DNA from 2 places in the Pantoea alhagi genome. Region 1 is predicted to be linked to the other one. Evidence: predicted binding sites of a transcription regulator. Region 1 holds the regulator's gene; the other holds the start of a gene.

What was found. The regulator sigma-54, encoded in region 1, starts transcription at its own class of promoters, with help from an activator protein. The targets are predictions, from matches to a motif close to GTTGGCACANNTTTCGCTNT.
Positions count from the first base shown of each region.
Region 2: a site for sigma-54 is predicted at 3,201-3,220, ahead of glnK (P-II family nitrogen regulator). Genes of this name have one in related genera too.

Region 1 is NZ_CP019706.1:1,096,423-1,104,023, reverse strand. Features, by position in the region: gene rapZ (RNase adapter RapZ) at 1-525, opposite strand, end outside; gene ptsN (PTS IIA-like nitrogen regulatory protein PtsN) at 596-1,078, opposite strand; gene hpf (ribosome hibernation promoting factor) at 1,270-1,557, opposite strand; gene rpoN (RNA polymerase factor sigma-54) at 1,581-3,014, opposite strand; gene lptB (LPS export ABC transporter ATP-binding protein) at 3,063-3,788, opposite strand; gene lptA (lipopolysaccharide ABC transporter substrate-binding protein LptA) at 3,794-4,339, opposite strand; gene lptC (LPS export ABC transporter periplasmic protein LptC) at 4,320-4,895, opposite strand; gene kdsC (3-deoxy-manno-octulosonate-8-phosphatase KdsC) at 4,892-5,458, opposite strand; gene kdsD (arabinose-5-phosphate isomerase KdsD) at 5,476-6,462, opposite strand; gene B1H58_RS05095 (calcium/sodium antiporter) at 6,477-7,457, opposite strand.
Region 2 is NZ_CP019706.1:368,228-375,828, reverse strand. Features, by position in the region: gene B1H58_RS01805 (SmdA family multidrug ABC transporter permease/ATP-binding protein) at 1-1,259, shown strand, start outside; gene B1H58_RS01800 (SmdB family multidrug efflux ABC transporter permease/ATP-binding protein) at 1,252-3,021, shown strand; gene glnK (P-II family nitrogen regulator) at 3,271-3,609, shown strand; gene amtB (ammonium transporter AmtB) at 3,645-4,928, shown strand; gene tesB (acyl-CoA thioesterase II) at 4,983-5,843, opposite strand; gene B1H58_RS01780 (YbaY family lipoprotein) at 6,058-6,612, shown strand; gene B1H58_RS01775 (MGMT family protein) at 6,644-6,952, opposite strand; RNA gene ffs (signal recognition particle sRNA small type) at 7,163-7,259, shown strand; gene B1H58_RS01765 (HHA domain-containing protein) at 7,299-7,517, opposite strand; gene tomB (Hha toxicity modulator TomB) at 7,545-7,601, opposite strand, start outside.

The DNA of each region.
Region 1 (7,601 bases):
GATAGGAATACCATGCTTATAGCCGAACGATTCAAACACCATCGTCAGTTCGCGTTCACGTTTGCCCAGCAGGCGGGTACGCAGCATTTCTGCCAGTTCATGCACGGACATTTCGGAAGTATCAACAATCAGATCGGCACGTGAGCGCAACGGTTCTAAAAGATCGTTCTCTTCATCAATGGCGCTTTCCAGCGATAAGTTTTTACTGGAAAGCGGATGCAGACGGCGGGTGTCACTATAGCGGCGGATCAGGGTGTTACGATCGGCGTCCAGAAACAGCAGCTGAGGTGAAAAGCTGTTGGGCAGGCCGGTTAAGGCTTTTTCCAGCACGTCCGGTGATTCCGGCATGTTGCGGACATCAATACTGACCGCCGCAGAAATATTGCGCGCGGCCAGCGAGCTTGCCAGATCGGGCAGTAACGTTACCGGCAGGTTATCTACACAGTAAAAACCCATATCTTCCAGCGCGCGTAACGCGACAGATTTCCCTGAGCCTGAACGACCGCTGACGATCATCAGCACCATTAAGTTATCTCCCCATTTAACCCGTGAATACCGGGCTGTCCCGGTACGGGCAAAAGTGCAAGCTGACTATTTAGTGATTTTCTTCTGGCATCGCGGCGATGATTTCATATAACTCTTCATCACTTTGCGCAGCCCGCAGACGACGGCAAACGGTTTTGTCAGCCAGTCGCTTTGCTACCAGCGAAAGGGTATGTAGATGTGTTTTACATTGATCCGCCGGCACCAGCAAGGCAAAGAGCAAATCCACCGGCTGGTTATCAATGGCATCAAAAGCGATAGGCTGATCGAGACGGATAAAAACGCCGACCGCGCGTAGCGTATCCTCCTCCAGCTTGCCGTGCGGGATCGCAATACCGTTCCCGATACCGGTACTGCCCATGCGTTCGCGCGTCAGAATAGCTTCAAAAACCGTCTGATGGGGCAGGTTAAGCTGTTTGGCAGCCAGTTCACTGATGATTTCCAGTGCCCGCTTTTTGCTCTGGCAATGCACGCCGCTGCGGGTACAGTCAAGGCTAAGTACAGAGCTGAGTTCCAGTGAGAGTTCGTTGTTCATCATAGTTTCACTTGCGTGTTCACATTTACTGGCACATCACGCTACTTTACGCGTCTTGCGACGAGAACAGCAGCAAAAACTTCGCCAGCCGGCGTGAATGGAAAAACGGGGCGAAAAAGCTCGCCCCCGGTCTGTGCATGTTACCGTATCCGGCAACCTGACGGCCTGTTTTTCCTTAAGCCGCGAGGTGATTAGTGTTGTTTTAACTTATCTTTATGCTTGGTTAGCTGGCGCGCCAGCTTATCGATTAAACCATCGATCGCCGCATACATATCACTGGCTTCAGACGTTGCGTGCAGTTCGCCGCCGCTGACATGCAGCGTCGCTTCCGCTATCTGCTGCACTCTTTCTACCTTTAGCACAATATGAACCTGGGTTATCCGGTCAGAATATTGGGCCAGTTTGGCAAATTTGGTGTTCACAAACTCACGTAAAGCGGTCGTGATTTCAACGTGTTGCCCGGTAATATTGAGTTGCATAGCGTCTTCCTTCTCAGTGATGATCAAACCAATTGCTTACGCTGGTTTGATGGCGGGATGGATAAAGACTCGCGATACTTCGCGACGGTACGGCGCGCCACCATAATGCCTTGTTCAGACAACAGGGTAGTGAGCTTGCTGTCGCTCAGCGGTTTGGCGGGGTTTTCCGCCGAGATTAGCTTTTTCACCAGCGCGCGAATGGCAGTTGATGAGGCTTCGCCCCCGCCTTCGGTATTAACATGGCTGGAAAAAAAGTATTTCAGTTCAAAAATGCCGCGTGGGCTGTGCAGATATTTTTGAGTGGTAACGCGGGAAATGGTCGACTCATGCATATCAACGGCCTGGGCAATATCCGCCAGCACCATCGGGCGCATAAACTCTTCACCCTGCTCAAAAAAAGCCTGCTGTTGTTCCACAATGCAACGCGTCACTTTGAGCAGCGTATCATTACGGCTTTCCAGGCTTTTAATCAGCCATTTCGCATCCTGTAAATTGGTGCGAATAAACTGGTTATCGCTGTCGCTACGCGCCGAATTGCCCAGCGCGGCGTATTGCTGATTGATCTGCAGGCGCGGCACGCTGTCGCTGTTTAACTCAACCGTCCAGCGATTGCCTGTTTTACGCACCAGCACATCAGGGATGACATATTCCGGTTCGCGGGTGTTAACTGACTGGCCGGGTCGTGGATCCAGTGACTGAATCAGCGCCAGCGCCGTTTTCAGCACTTCTTCTTTCAAACGCGTCACGCGCATCAGACTGCGGAAATCATGGTTGGCCAGCAGATCGAGGTATTGATCGACAATCAGCTGCGCCTCGGCCAGAAAGGGCGTATCGCGCGCAAATTGTGAAAGCTGTACCAGCAGACAATCACGCAGGTTACGTGCGCCCACCCCAACCGGATCGAAACGCTGGACTCGCTTCAGAACCGCTTCAACCTCATCCAGCGCCACATCCTCGTCGCCAAGGCTGTCGCGGATATCATCCAGCGTAACGGTAAGGTAGCCGGTATCGTCAATGGCATCGACGATCGAGGTGGCAATCGCGCGGTCGGTATCGCTAAACGGCGTTAGCTCTACCTGCCACATCAGGTAATCCTGCAAGGTTTGGGTGGTTTCGCCCTGATAAACCGGTAGTTCATCATCGCGATAGTCATTGCCGGTGCCTGAGGGCGTACCGGCCGTATAGATCTCATCCCAGGTTGCATCAAGCGGCAACTCTTCCGGCATATCCTTTTGCTCAAGCGCCTCACGCGTATCAAGCGCTTCGCTTTCAGCATATTCGAGAGAATCTACTTCCTCATGGATATCGGTCTGCTCAAGCAACGGATTACTCTCCAGCGCCAGCTGTATCTCCTGTTGAAGTTCCAGCGTAGAAAGCTGCAGCAAACGGATTGCCTGCTGTAGCTGCGGAGTCATTGCAAGCTGTTGACTGAGTCTGAGTTGCAAACCTTGCTTCATATTCAGAATAAAGATTCCTGATAAAACACCGTCATAACTGACACCATATCAGAGTCTGAACTCTTCACCCAAATAGACACGTTTTACTTGCTCATCGGCCAGGATAGCTTCCGGCGTTCCGTGCGCGATTAAATGGCCCTGGCTAACGATATAAGCGCGTTCGCAGACGGCCAGCGTTTCACGGACGTTGTGGTCCGTGATCAGGACGCCAAGCCCGCTGTCGCGCAGATGCTCAATGATTTTTTTAATATCAATCACAGATATGGGATCGACGCCGGCAAAAGGCTCATCCAGCAGAATAAATTTGGGATTTGCCGCCAGCGCTCGGGCAATTTCAACACGACGGCGCTCGCCGCCTGACAGCGCCTGGCCGAGGCTATCGCGCAGATGCGCAATATGGAACTCTTCCATCAGCTCTTTGGCGCGATCTTCACGCTGCTCGGTGGTGAGATCTTCCCGTATCTGCAGCACCGCCATCAGGTTGTCATAAACGCTCAGACGACGGAAAATAGAGGCTTCCTGTGGCAGATAGCCAATCCCGCGTCGGGCGCGAGCGTGCAGCGGCAGAATACTGATATCTTCATCATCAATAACGATGCGGCCTGCATCACGCGGCACAATACCAACGACCATATAAAACGTTGTGGTTTTGCCGGCCCCGTTTGGACCGAGCAGGCCAACGATCTCGCCTGATTTAACCTGCAGGCTGACATCTTCCACCACGCGGCGGCCTTTATAGGCTTTTGCCAGATTTTCAGCGATTAGTGTTGCCATAGGGATCAGCGGCTCTTCTGTTGGCTAGTGGATGAGGAGGCGGGTTTATCCTGCAACTGCGAAGGAACCAGCACCGTGGTGACGCGTTTGTTATCGCCTTCACTCCAGGCCTGCATCTTCTGCTCTTTAACCAGATAGGTAATGCGATCGCCTTTCACGTTGCTGTCCAGCTGCTCAATATAAGCATTGCCGGTAAGCTCAACGAAATCCTTCGCCAGCTCATAGCGCATCTTTGCCGCATGGCCTTTTACCGGTTTGCCATCGTCCTGTAGCTGATAAAAAGTGGCCGGATTGCCATAGGCGTCGACCACGGTTTTTTTGCTGTCGCCGCCGGGACGTGTAACCACCACTTTATCTGCGGTAATTTTTATCGAACCCTGAGTAACGATAACGTTGCCGGTAAAGGTCGCGACATTGCCCTGCATATCCAGCGCCTGATTGGCCGAATTGATGTTAACCGGCTTTTCAGAGTCGCCGGTTAAGGCAAAAGCCGGAACGCTGGCGGCCAGCAGGGTACTGATAAGCAGTAGTTTAAGGCTGTTGTTGTGCATTGATTTCATAATTTGTTTTGACCTTTTCAATCAGCTCGGCCGTTTTCGTCCGTAAATTACCGCGCATCTTCATACCAGTGGAGTTAAAGCTGCGGCCATAAAGAGTGACCTGGTCATCAGACATCACATCCTGCGTAACCAGATTCACCTGCGCATTATCGGTTTTGATCCGCTCAATCTGGGTATCTTTAGCCAGGCTATTGACCTCAACGTGACCGTAAAGATAAAGCATGCGATCTTTCGTCAGTTTGGCCTTGTCGGCCCGTACTGACCAGGCAGGGATCTTGTTTTCGTCATAAGTGGTCATCAGCGGCCTGTCAAACCAACTGATTTCATCGGCGGAAAAGTAGGTCACCTTATCCGACACCAGCTTGTAGCTCAGGCTGCCGGTTGGGTTATATACCACGGTACTGGAATTCGCGCTGGTATAGGTCGGTTCCCGATCGTTTGTTTCCACCTGACCCTGTTCATCTTCGTTACCGGCAAGATTCCAGCCGATCAAGATAATGGCAATCAACGCCAACAATAGCGTTATCCAACGCCTGGTTTTACTCATACCGATTGCCCTTTGGCATCATCAAACTTATCCTGGGCGATCAAAATCAGATCGCAGACTTCGCGTACCGCGCCGCGCCCACCGGCAATACGGGTCACATAGTTGGCGCGCCCCAGCAGCAGCGGGTGAGCATCAGCTACGGCGATACTTAAACCCACTTTGGCCATCACCGGCCAGTCAATCAAATCGTCGCCGACGTAGGCGACCTGATTGGGGGCTAACGACAGTTTATCCAGAAGTTCCCTGAAGGCCAAAAGCTTATCAGACTGCCCCTGGTAAAGATGTGTAATGCCCAGCGTCTGGCAACGATCTTCCAGCAGTTTGGCCCGGCGGCCGGTGATAATCGCCACCTCAATGTCGGAGGTCAGCAGGCAGCGAATGCCATAACCATCACGAACGTTAAACGCTTTTAGCTCTTCGCCGCTATTGCCCATATAAATCAGGCCATCGGACATTACGCCATCAACATCGCAGATCAACAGGCGAATCTCGCTGGCGCGTTGTATTACGTCCTGGCTTACCTCGCCGTAGCAGGTTTCCACGACGTTTTTTTCTTGCGTCATTCTTGTTTCCATCCGGTTTATACTACGCCTGCGCGCAGCATGTCATGCATATGAACAACACCAATAAGCTGGTCGCCGTCGGCAACCATGACGGCAGTGATATGCTTACTTTGCATCAGGTTCAGAGCGTCAACCGCTAGCATATTGGGGCGTACGCGAATGCCGCCCGGCGTCATCACGCTGGCGATAGACGCTTTTTGAAAATCGATGCCCATATCAAAAACGCGGCGTAAATCACCGTCGGTAAAAATGCCCTGAATATGCATTAAATCGTCTACGATTGCCGTCATACCCAGATTTTTGCGTGTAATTTCCAGCAGTGCATCGCGTAGCGAGGCTTCGCGGGTAACGTGGGGAATTTCATCGCCGGTGTGCATAATATCACTGACGCGCAGCAACAGTTTGCGTCCCAGCGCGCCGCCAGGGTGAGAAAGAGCGAAGTCCTGGGCGGTAAAGCCGCGCGCCTTCAGCAGGGCAACCGCCAGCGCATCGCCCATCACCAGCGTTGCCGTAGTGCTGGAGGTCGGTGCCAGGCCCAACGGACACGCTTCGTGCGGCACTTTAACACACAGATGAAGATCTGCTGCACGCGCCATGCTGCTTTCCGGGCGGCTGGTGATGCAAATCAGCGGCACTTTAAGCCGTTTTAACACCGGGATCAGCGCCTGGATTTCGCTTGATTCGCCGGAGTTGGAAATAGCGATCACGATGTCGTTGCTGGTGACCATCCCTAAATCGCCATGGCTGGCTTCGGCGGGATGCACAAAAAAGGCGGGTGTGCCGGTACTGGCGAAGGTGGCCGCCATTTTTTTGCCAATATGCCCCGATTTACCCATCCCCATTACCACGACTTTTCCCTGGCACCAGAACATCATTTCGCAGGCGCGGGTAAAATCATCGTTGATGTATTGATCGAGCTGTTCCAGCCCCTGGCGTTCAATATCAAGTACTTCTTTACCGGCCTGTTGGAAATCGAATCCCGGCTCGGGCATGATGTGCGTCATTGATGTTCAGTCCTTTATCCGTTGAGACTAAATGGCTGCAGGTAAAGTATGGCTACCCAGGCTATAAAGCCGGCCAGTAAAATCGCCCCGGCGCGACGACCAATACGACGGCTGCGCTGTAGGCAAATAAGCATAAACAGAGCGCTGACGCCGAGCATAACCCAGTAATCGCGCTCAAAGGCGGCGCTGTCGAACTCCCCGGGCTGAAGCAGAGCCGGCAGTCCAGGTACAATAGCCAGATTATAAATGTTGGAGCCGATAAGGTTGCCAATGGCTATGTCATCTTCTCCTTTTAATGCGCCTGCGATCACGGTCGCCAGCTCCGGCAGGCTGGTCCCGACGGAAATAATCGTTAGCCCAATCACCAGCTCGCTTACGCCGAAGTAGTCCGCAATCACCGTTGCGTTATCGATTACCATGCGGGTCGACATTGGTAGAATAATCAGCGCAACCGCCAGCCACAGAAAAGCAACCGTGTTGCCTGAATCGTCACGCGGCAGTTCAGCCAGCTGTTCCCGCGTTAACGTATCGCTATTATCCCGTTCGGCGCGGCGGGCGATACGAATAATAAACAGCAGATAGAGCAGGGCAAAGGCGATCAGCGCGACGCCATCAACGCGACTCAACTGGTGGTCACACAGGATGATGCCGCTTAACAAGGTTACCAGCAGCATTAACGGCAGTTCACGCCGCACCAGGTTCGAATGGACCGTAAGGGGATGTAGCAGTGCCGCACCGCCAAGAATCAGCAAGATATTAGTAATATTGGAACCCATTGCAGTGCCGACGGCCATATCCATCTGCCCATGCGTGGCGGCAGTAAAAGAGACGATCAGTTCAGGCAGCGAGGTGCCGATGCCCACAATGGTCATACCAATAATCAGCGGAGGAATGCCCAACGAACGACAGAGAATGGCGGCACTAAACACTAAACGATCGGCTCCATAGACCAGTAAAACTAAACCGATAACTAACAGTGCAGCGGCTAAAAGCATGAAAAATCCTTGGATCGGTTATACTCGTCGGTTTGCCAGACTCGTCATTTTGCAGGCGATATAAAGAATGGCGATGATTTTGACCGTCTGCGAGCAAAAAGTAAAACGTATGCCGGTTTTCGCTACGAAGTAGCATCCGATTTC
Region 2 (7,601 bases), 730 kb from region 1:
TGATCAAGCGTTACGGCACGCAGCTGCATCAGCGTTTCAAGCTGGCGCAGGGGGCATTTTCCTCCCTCAACGATCAGGCGCAGGAAAGCCTGACCAGCATCCGCATGGTGAAAGCCTTCGGCCTTGAGGATCATCAGTCCCGGCAGTTTGCGGCGATAGCGGCGGACGCCGGTGAGAAAAACCTGCGCGTGGCGCGGGTGGACGCCCGCTTTGATCCTACGATCTATATCGCGATTGGCTTATCTAATTTGCTGGCGGTTGGCGGTGGCAGCTGGTTGGTCTGGCATCAGCAGATGACGCTGGGCCAGTTAACCAGTTTTGTTATGTATCTGGGCCTGATGATCTGGCCAATGCTGGCGCTGGCGTGGATGTTTAACATTGTTGAGCGCGGCAGCGCGGCGTGGAGCCGTATTCGTTCGCTGCTGTCAGAAGCGCCGGCGGTGGCAGACGGCAGTAAGATATTGCCGGAAGGACGCGGCGTGCTGCAGGTGGCAATCCGCGAATTCAGCTATCCAGGCAACGCGCAGCCTGCGCTGCGCAACCTGAATTTTAATCTCAGGCCTGGACAGATGCTGGGCCTGTGCGGCCCAACCGGGGCGGGAAAAAGCACGCTGCTGAGTCTGATTCAGCGCCATTTCGATATCTCTCAGGGCGATATTCGCTATCACGGTATCCCGCTGACGCAGCTGCGGATTGATAGCTGGCGCGGGCGGCTGGCGGTGGTGAATCAAACGCCGTTTCTGTTTTCCGATACGGTAGCGAACAATATTGCGCTGGGGCGTCCCGGTGCCAGTCGCGATGAGATTGAACGCGCCGCTAAGCTGGCAAGCGTTCATGAAGATATTCTGCGCCTGCCGCAGGGATATGAAACCGAAGTGGGCGAACGCGGCGTGATGCTTTCCGGCGGTCAGAAGCAGCGTATCTCTATCGCGCGCGCCCTGCTGTTGAATGCCGAAATTCTGATACTGGATGATGCGCTTTCGGCAGTGGATGGGCGTACCGAGCATCAAATTTTGCATAACCTGCGTCGCTGGGGACAGGGGCGAACGGTGATCATCAGCGCTCATCGCCTGTCGGCGCTTACCGAAGCCAGTGAAATTCTGGTTATGCAGCACGGCGTTGTGGCGCAGCGTGGCAAGCATAACGCACTGTTACAGCAGAAGGGCTGGTATAGCGATATGTATCGTTATCAGCAGCTGGAAGCCGCGTTGAGTGAGGATGAAGATAGCCGCAGCAGTGAGGAGAAACAGCATGGCTGATACCAGAAAACTTTGGCCGACGCTGAAAAGGCTGCTCGCCTACGGCAAACCCTGGCGTAAAGCGCTCTCGCTGGCGGTATTGATGCTATGGATCGCTGCCGCTGCCGAAGTGCTGGGCCCGGTGCTGATTGGCTATTTTATCGATCATTTTATTGCGCAGCATCAGATGCCCATTGGGCTGGCAATTGGCCTGGCCTGTGCGTTTATTTTGCTGCAGGGGCTGGCGGCGCTGCTGCATTACTGGCAGGCGTTATTGTTTAACCAGGCGGCAGTAGGGGTTGTTCAGCGCCTGCGATCTGATGTGATGGATGCGGCTTTGCGTCAGCCGCTCAGCGCCTTTGACCAGCAGCCGGTGGGCCAGATTATTTCACGCGTGACCAATGATACTGAAGTCATAAAAGATCTCTGGGTTACGGTTGTCGCGACCGTGTTGCGCAGCGCGGCGCTGGTTGGCGCAATGCTGATCGCCATGTTTAGCCTGGACTGGCGCATGGCGCTGGTAGCGGTGGTCATTTTCCCGCTGGTGTTCACTGTGATGCTGATCTATCAACGCTACAGTACGCCGATTGTTCGGCGGGTTCGCAGCTATCTGGCCGACATCAATAATGGCTTTAATGAAGTCATCAACGGCATGAGCGTTATTCAGCAGTTTCGTCAACAGGCACGATTTGGTGAGCGGATAGGGGAGGCCAGTCGATCGCACTATCTGGCGCGCATGGAGACGTTAAGGCTGGACGGCTTTCTGTTGCGTCCCTTGCTCAGCCTGTTTTCAGCGGCCATTTTGTGCGGTTTGCTGATGCTGTTTAGTTTCTCGTCGGTTGGCGTATTTGAGGTTGGCGTGCTGTATGCCTTCATCAGCTACCTGGGACGGCTAAATGAACCGCTAATTGAATTGACCACACAGCAGTCGATGCTGCAGCAGGCGATTGTTGCTGGCGAGCGTATTTTTGAGCTAATGGATGCGCCGCGGCAGCATTACGGTCAGGAAGATCGGCCTTTGCAAAGTGGCCGCATCGATATTGAACATCTCAGTTTTGCCTATCGTGACGGGCGCAATGTGCTGGAGGACATTTCACTTCAGGTTCCTTCACGCAGCTTTGTCGCCCTTGTCGGCCATACCGGCAGCGGTAAGAGTACGCTTGCCAGCCTGATGATGGGCTACTATCCAGTGAAGCAGGGACGCATTTGTCTGGATGGGCGTCCGCTGGAGCAGTTCAGCCATCAGGCGCTGCGTCAGGGGGTGGCAATGGTTCAACAGGATCCAGTGGTGCTGGCCGATAGCTTCTTCGCCAATGTGACGCTGGGGCGTGATATCAGCGAACAGGCGGTATGGGAGGCGCTGGAAGCGGTTCAGCTGGCAGAGCTGGCACGCGGCCTCTCTGACGGCATCCATACGCGCCTTAATGAACAGGGTAATAATCTGTCGGTAGGGCAGAAGCAGCTGCTGGCGCTGGCGCGTGTCCTGGTTGCCGAACCGCAGATCCTTATTCTGGATGAGGCGACAGCCAATATCGATTCCGGCACCGAGCAGGCAATTCAGCGTGCCCTGCAGCAAGTCAGAAAGAAAACCACGCTGGTCGTCATTGCGCACCGCCTTTCTACCATTACCGAAGCGGATACGATTCTGGTGTTACATCGGGGACAGGCCGTTGAGCGCGGCACGCATACTGAACTACTGGCGCAGCAGGGGCGCTACTGGCAAATGTATCAGCTGCAGCAGGTAGGCAGTGAGCTGACAATGGGCATTACCGAAGGAGCCTGAGTCCTTCTTGCACCTTTTTCAGGCGCGATTATCAGAATGTTCCCTGGAAATGCGCACCAGGTTGTCATAACGCACCTTTATGGTGCGTTTTTTTCTGCTGTATGCGGCCATTTTTCCTGTCACAGACGCGCTTGTGCCGATTACGCCGCTTCCTGCCCGACTTTCACTCTCTTCCCATAGCTGGCACAACCTTTGCTTTACTCTCCCTGTATCAGATGCCTGACCAATATGATTAAGCAAGGGGAGCGTATGAAGCTGGTTACCGTTGTCATCAAGCCGTTCAAACTGGAGGATGTGCGCGAAGCGCTCTCTTCTATCGGCATCCAGGGATTGACCGTCACAGAGGTCAAGGGATTTGGTCGTCAAAAAGGCCACGCTGAACTCTATCGTGGCGCTGAATATAGCGTGAATTTTCTGCCGAAAGTCAAAATCGATATCGCCATTGCTGACGATCAACTGGATGAGGTGGTCGATGTGATCAGTAAGGCGGCCTATACCGGCAAAATTGGCGACGGCAAAATCTTTGTTGCGGAGCTGCAACGCGTTATCCGTATTCGCACCGGTGAAACTGACGAAGCCGCTCTTTAAGCCGGCTTCGGTAACTTGTGATGGGATGGAATAAAATGAATAAATTAATGACCAAAGGCCTCGCTGGCCTGGCGCTGTTACCATCGCTGGCGATGGCGGCTCCTGCCGTTGCGGATAAGGCGGATAACGCCTTTATGATGATTTGCACCGCGCTGGTGCTGTTTATGACAATTCCCGGGATAGCGCTCTTTTATGGTGGCCTGATCCGCGCTAAAAACGTTCTGTCACTGCTGACGCAGGTCTCTGTGACCTTCGCCATGGTGTGCGTAATCTGGGTGCTGTATGGCTACTCCCTGGCATTTAGCGAAGGTAACGCCTTTTTCGGCGGCCTGGACTGGCTGATGCTAAAAAATATCAGCCTGACAGCATTAAGCGGTACCATTTATCAGTACATTCATGTGGTCTTTCAGGCCTCTTTCGCCTGTATTACCGTTGGACTGATTGTCGGCTCTATTGCCGAGCGCATTCGCTTCTCAGCCGTACTGATCTTTGTGGTTATCTGGCTGACGCTGGCTTACCTGCCTATTGCTCACATGGTCTGGGCGGGCGGTTTCCTGGCGCAGGATGGCGCGCTCGATTTTGCTGGCGGAACCGTGGTTCATATCAACGCCGCCGTTGCCGGCCTGGTGGGTGCTTATCTGGTAGGTAAACGCGCGGGCTTTGGCAAAGAGGCATTCAAACCGCATAACCTGCCGATGGTATTCACCGGCACGGCGATCCTCTATGTTGGCTGGTTTGGTTTTAACGCAGGCTCAGCGGCGGCGGCCAACGAGATTGCTGCGCTGGCCTTCCTGAACACCGTGGTAGCCACAGCAGGTGCCGTACTCTCCTGGACCTTTGGCGAATGGGCGCTGCGTGGAAAGCCTTCGCTGCTTGGTGCCAGTTCTGGCTTTATTGCAGGACTGGTGGCGATTACGCCTGCCTGTGGCTACGTTGGCGTTGGCGGTGCGCTGCTGATTGGTCTGATTGGCGGCCTTGGCGGCCTGTGGGGCGTCACGGTCCTGAAAAAATGGCTGCGCGTGGATGACCCGTGCGATGTGTTCGGCGTACACGGCGTTTGCGGCATTATTGGCTGCATCCTCACCGGCGTATTCGCCTCCTCTTCACTGGGCGGCGTTGGTTACGCTGAGGGCGTCACCATGGGCCATCAGATTTGGGTACAGCTGTTTAGTGTGATTTTAACAATCATCTGGACCGGCGTGGTGGCCTTTATAGGTTTCAAAGTCGCAGATATGCTGGTAGGACTGCGTGTGCCGGAAGAGCAGGAGCGTGAAGGGCTTGATGTTAACAGCCACGGCGAGAATGCTTATAATCAGTAATCGACATTAAATAAAAGAAAAGGACGATGCCCGGCATCGTCCTTTTTCATGGTATCAACTGCGCTGACGCATTACGCCTTCCTGCACCGTGGAAGCAACTAACACGCCTTCCCGGGTATAAAACTCTCCACGTACAAAGCCGCGCGCCCCGGAAGCCGACGTGCTTTCTACGCTGTATAACAGCCACTGATTCAAATCCACCGCACGGTGAAACCACATAGAGTGATCGATGGTGGCAACCTGCATTCCTGGCTCCAGAAAACCTTTGCCGTGAGGCTGTAACGCAACCGGAAGAAAGTTCAGATCGGAAGCGTAGCCCAGCAAATATTGATGGATACGCGCGTCGTCAGGCATTGCACCGTTAGCGCGTAGCCACACCTGGCGCGTTGGCGCATCGACATGACCTTTTAACGGATTGTGGAAGGTCACCGGGCGGATATCTAATGGCTTTTCGGCAAGGAACTTTGCGCGCACCTTTTCCGGGATCATGGCGGCCAGCCGTTGGGCGATCTCCGTTTCGCTGGGCAGCCCCTCCGGACCGGGAACATCAGGCATCGGTTTTTGATGCTCAAAGCCGCTTTCCGGTGCCTGGAAGGAGGCGGTCATGTAAAAAATAGGTTGGCCATTTTGAATAGCGGCAACGCGGCGCGCGCTGAAGCTGTAGCCATCCCGCAGCGTTTCGACATCATAAATAATCGCTTTCTGGCTATCACCCGGTCGCAGAAAATAGCTGTGGAAAGAGTGGATATTCCTTTCGACAGGCACGGTGTGCTTGGCGGCATGCAGCGCCTGCCCCACAACCTGCCCGCCAAAGACCTGGCGCAGACCTAAATCCTCGCTTTGGCCGCGAAACAGACCTTCCTCAAGTTTTTCCAGCTGCAACAGGTTAAGGAGATTTTTTAATGCCTGGCTCATCAGATGTTCCTCAATAACATTACCGCTTTAGTTTGCGAGATCCGACCAGCTCCTGCAACTGTGCAGACGCTAATGTTTCAGTTAATAAAGAGGAACCCGGCAGTCGCCAGGCAAAAAAGCGGATCCTGTGCCAGAATTAAGCACATACAGCGTCTTATAGCTGTTTCGGCCAATTTGTCGCCGACACGACATTGATCAGAAGGAGAGGTTATCAATGAAATTCTGGCATGTAATGAGCGGAGCAACGCTGGCCGTTGCCCTTGCAGGTTGTGCAGATAAAAGTGCAAATATTCCCGTTCCCACGCCGGGCGCAGAGTTAGCTGGACAACCCGTTATTGCCCAACCAAACGTGAGCGGTTCCATCTATATCCGGCAAAATGTGGCGTTACCGCCGGACGCAGCATTAACGGTAACTCTTTCAGACGCATCCCTGGCGAATGCTCCGGCCAAAGTGCTGGCGCAGCGCGTGGTTCTTACCGAGGGCAAACAGGCGCCTTTCCGTTTTACCTTGCCCTTTAACCCGGCCGATATTCAGCCTGACGCGCGCATTCTCTTAAGCGCAGCGATCACTCAGGATAATAAGGTTATTTTTATGACCGAATCGGTTAAACCGGCAATCAATAGTGGCGGAACAAAAATCGACTTAACCCTGGTTCCGGCTACATCGGTTGCTATGCCGACCCGCAGTGGCGCAGCGACGACCGTTCCGTCTACGTCGCCGACTCAGGTTACGCCATCCTCATCAATACCTGCACCAACCAGCTTCTGAAGATGTTTATGGGGGGCCAGCGTTGCTGGCCTTACCATTGCCATCGGTAACGCGCCAGATCAACTTCTCCGGCATCGCTGATTTCAATTCCTTCCGCTTCCAGCGCATCACGCTGCCGCAGCAAATCATCCCCCTGAAGAGATATCTGTCCGTGGCGGTTAATAATCCGGTACCAGGGCAGGCGACTATCGGCAGGCAGACGCTTTAATAATCCGCCAACCTGACGCGCTGCACGCGGCGAGCCAGCCAGACGCGCCACGTCGCCATAGGTAGCAACGGTGCCAAAGGGAATAGCGGCGATAACCTGTATCACACGCTGAGAGAAAGAGTCATTGTCCATAGCGGCTCCTGCTTTAGGTTTGTGCTTATCCTCGCAAAAAGCAGTATGTAAAGAAATATGCCAAAGCGGTAACACTGCCGTGAGAGAAAATACTCAAGAAAAGCGGAGGGTTGTTTAATAAAACAACGGTTGTGGGCCTGCGGCTTGCATTTACCCCAGGCATCATTGATAATGCCTCCGCTCTGTAACGGAGCACGTCAATGGGGGCCCTGTTGGTTCTCCCGCAACGCTAACTTGTGAACTCGGTCAGGTCCGGAAGGAAGCAGCCGCAGCAGGTGACGCGTGTGCCGGGATGTAGCTGGCAGGGCCCCCACCATTTTTACCCATCCCGTTATTTCTCATCTGGTTAGCGTACATATTTCCATACTGATACTGGGACTTTATCGTACAGCTTATTCATTGTTAATTCAGCCAGACGATGATCCGCTGCGGAATAAAAAACAGCCAGTTCATCATCAGGTAATTCATATTTATTCTTTTCAATAACACGCTCAAGTGTATCAATGGATCGGCAACGTCTTAAGCGCATCAGATAGTCAGTCTTGGTCATAATTTTTTCTGTCATGGTTAAACCATAATAAATTAACGGTTACTAAAATGAATGGCTTGGCTGTAAAGGAAGCTGAGCGCACTCTTCTGCGAAAAGGTT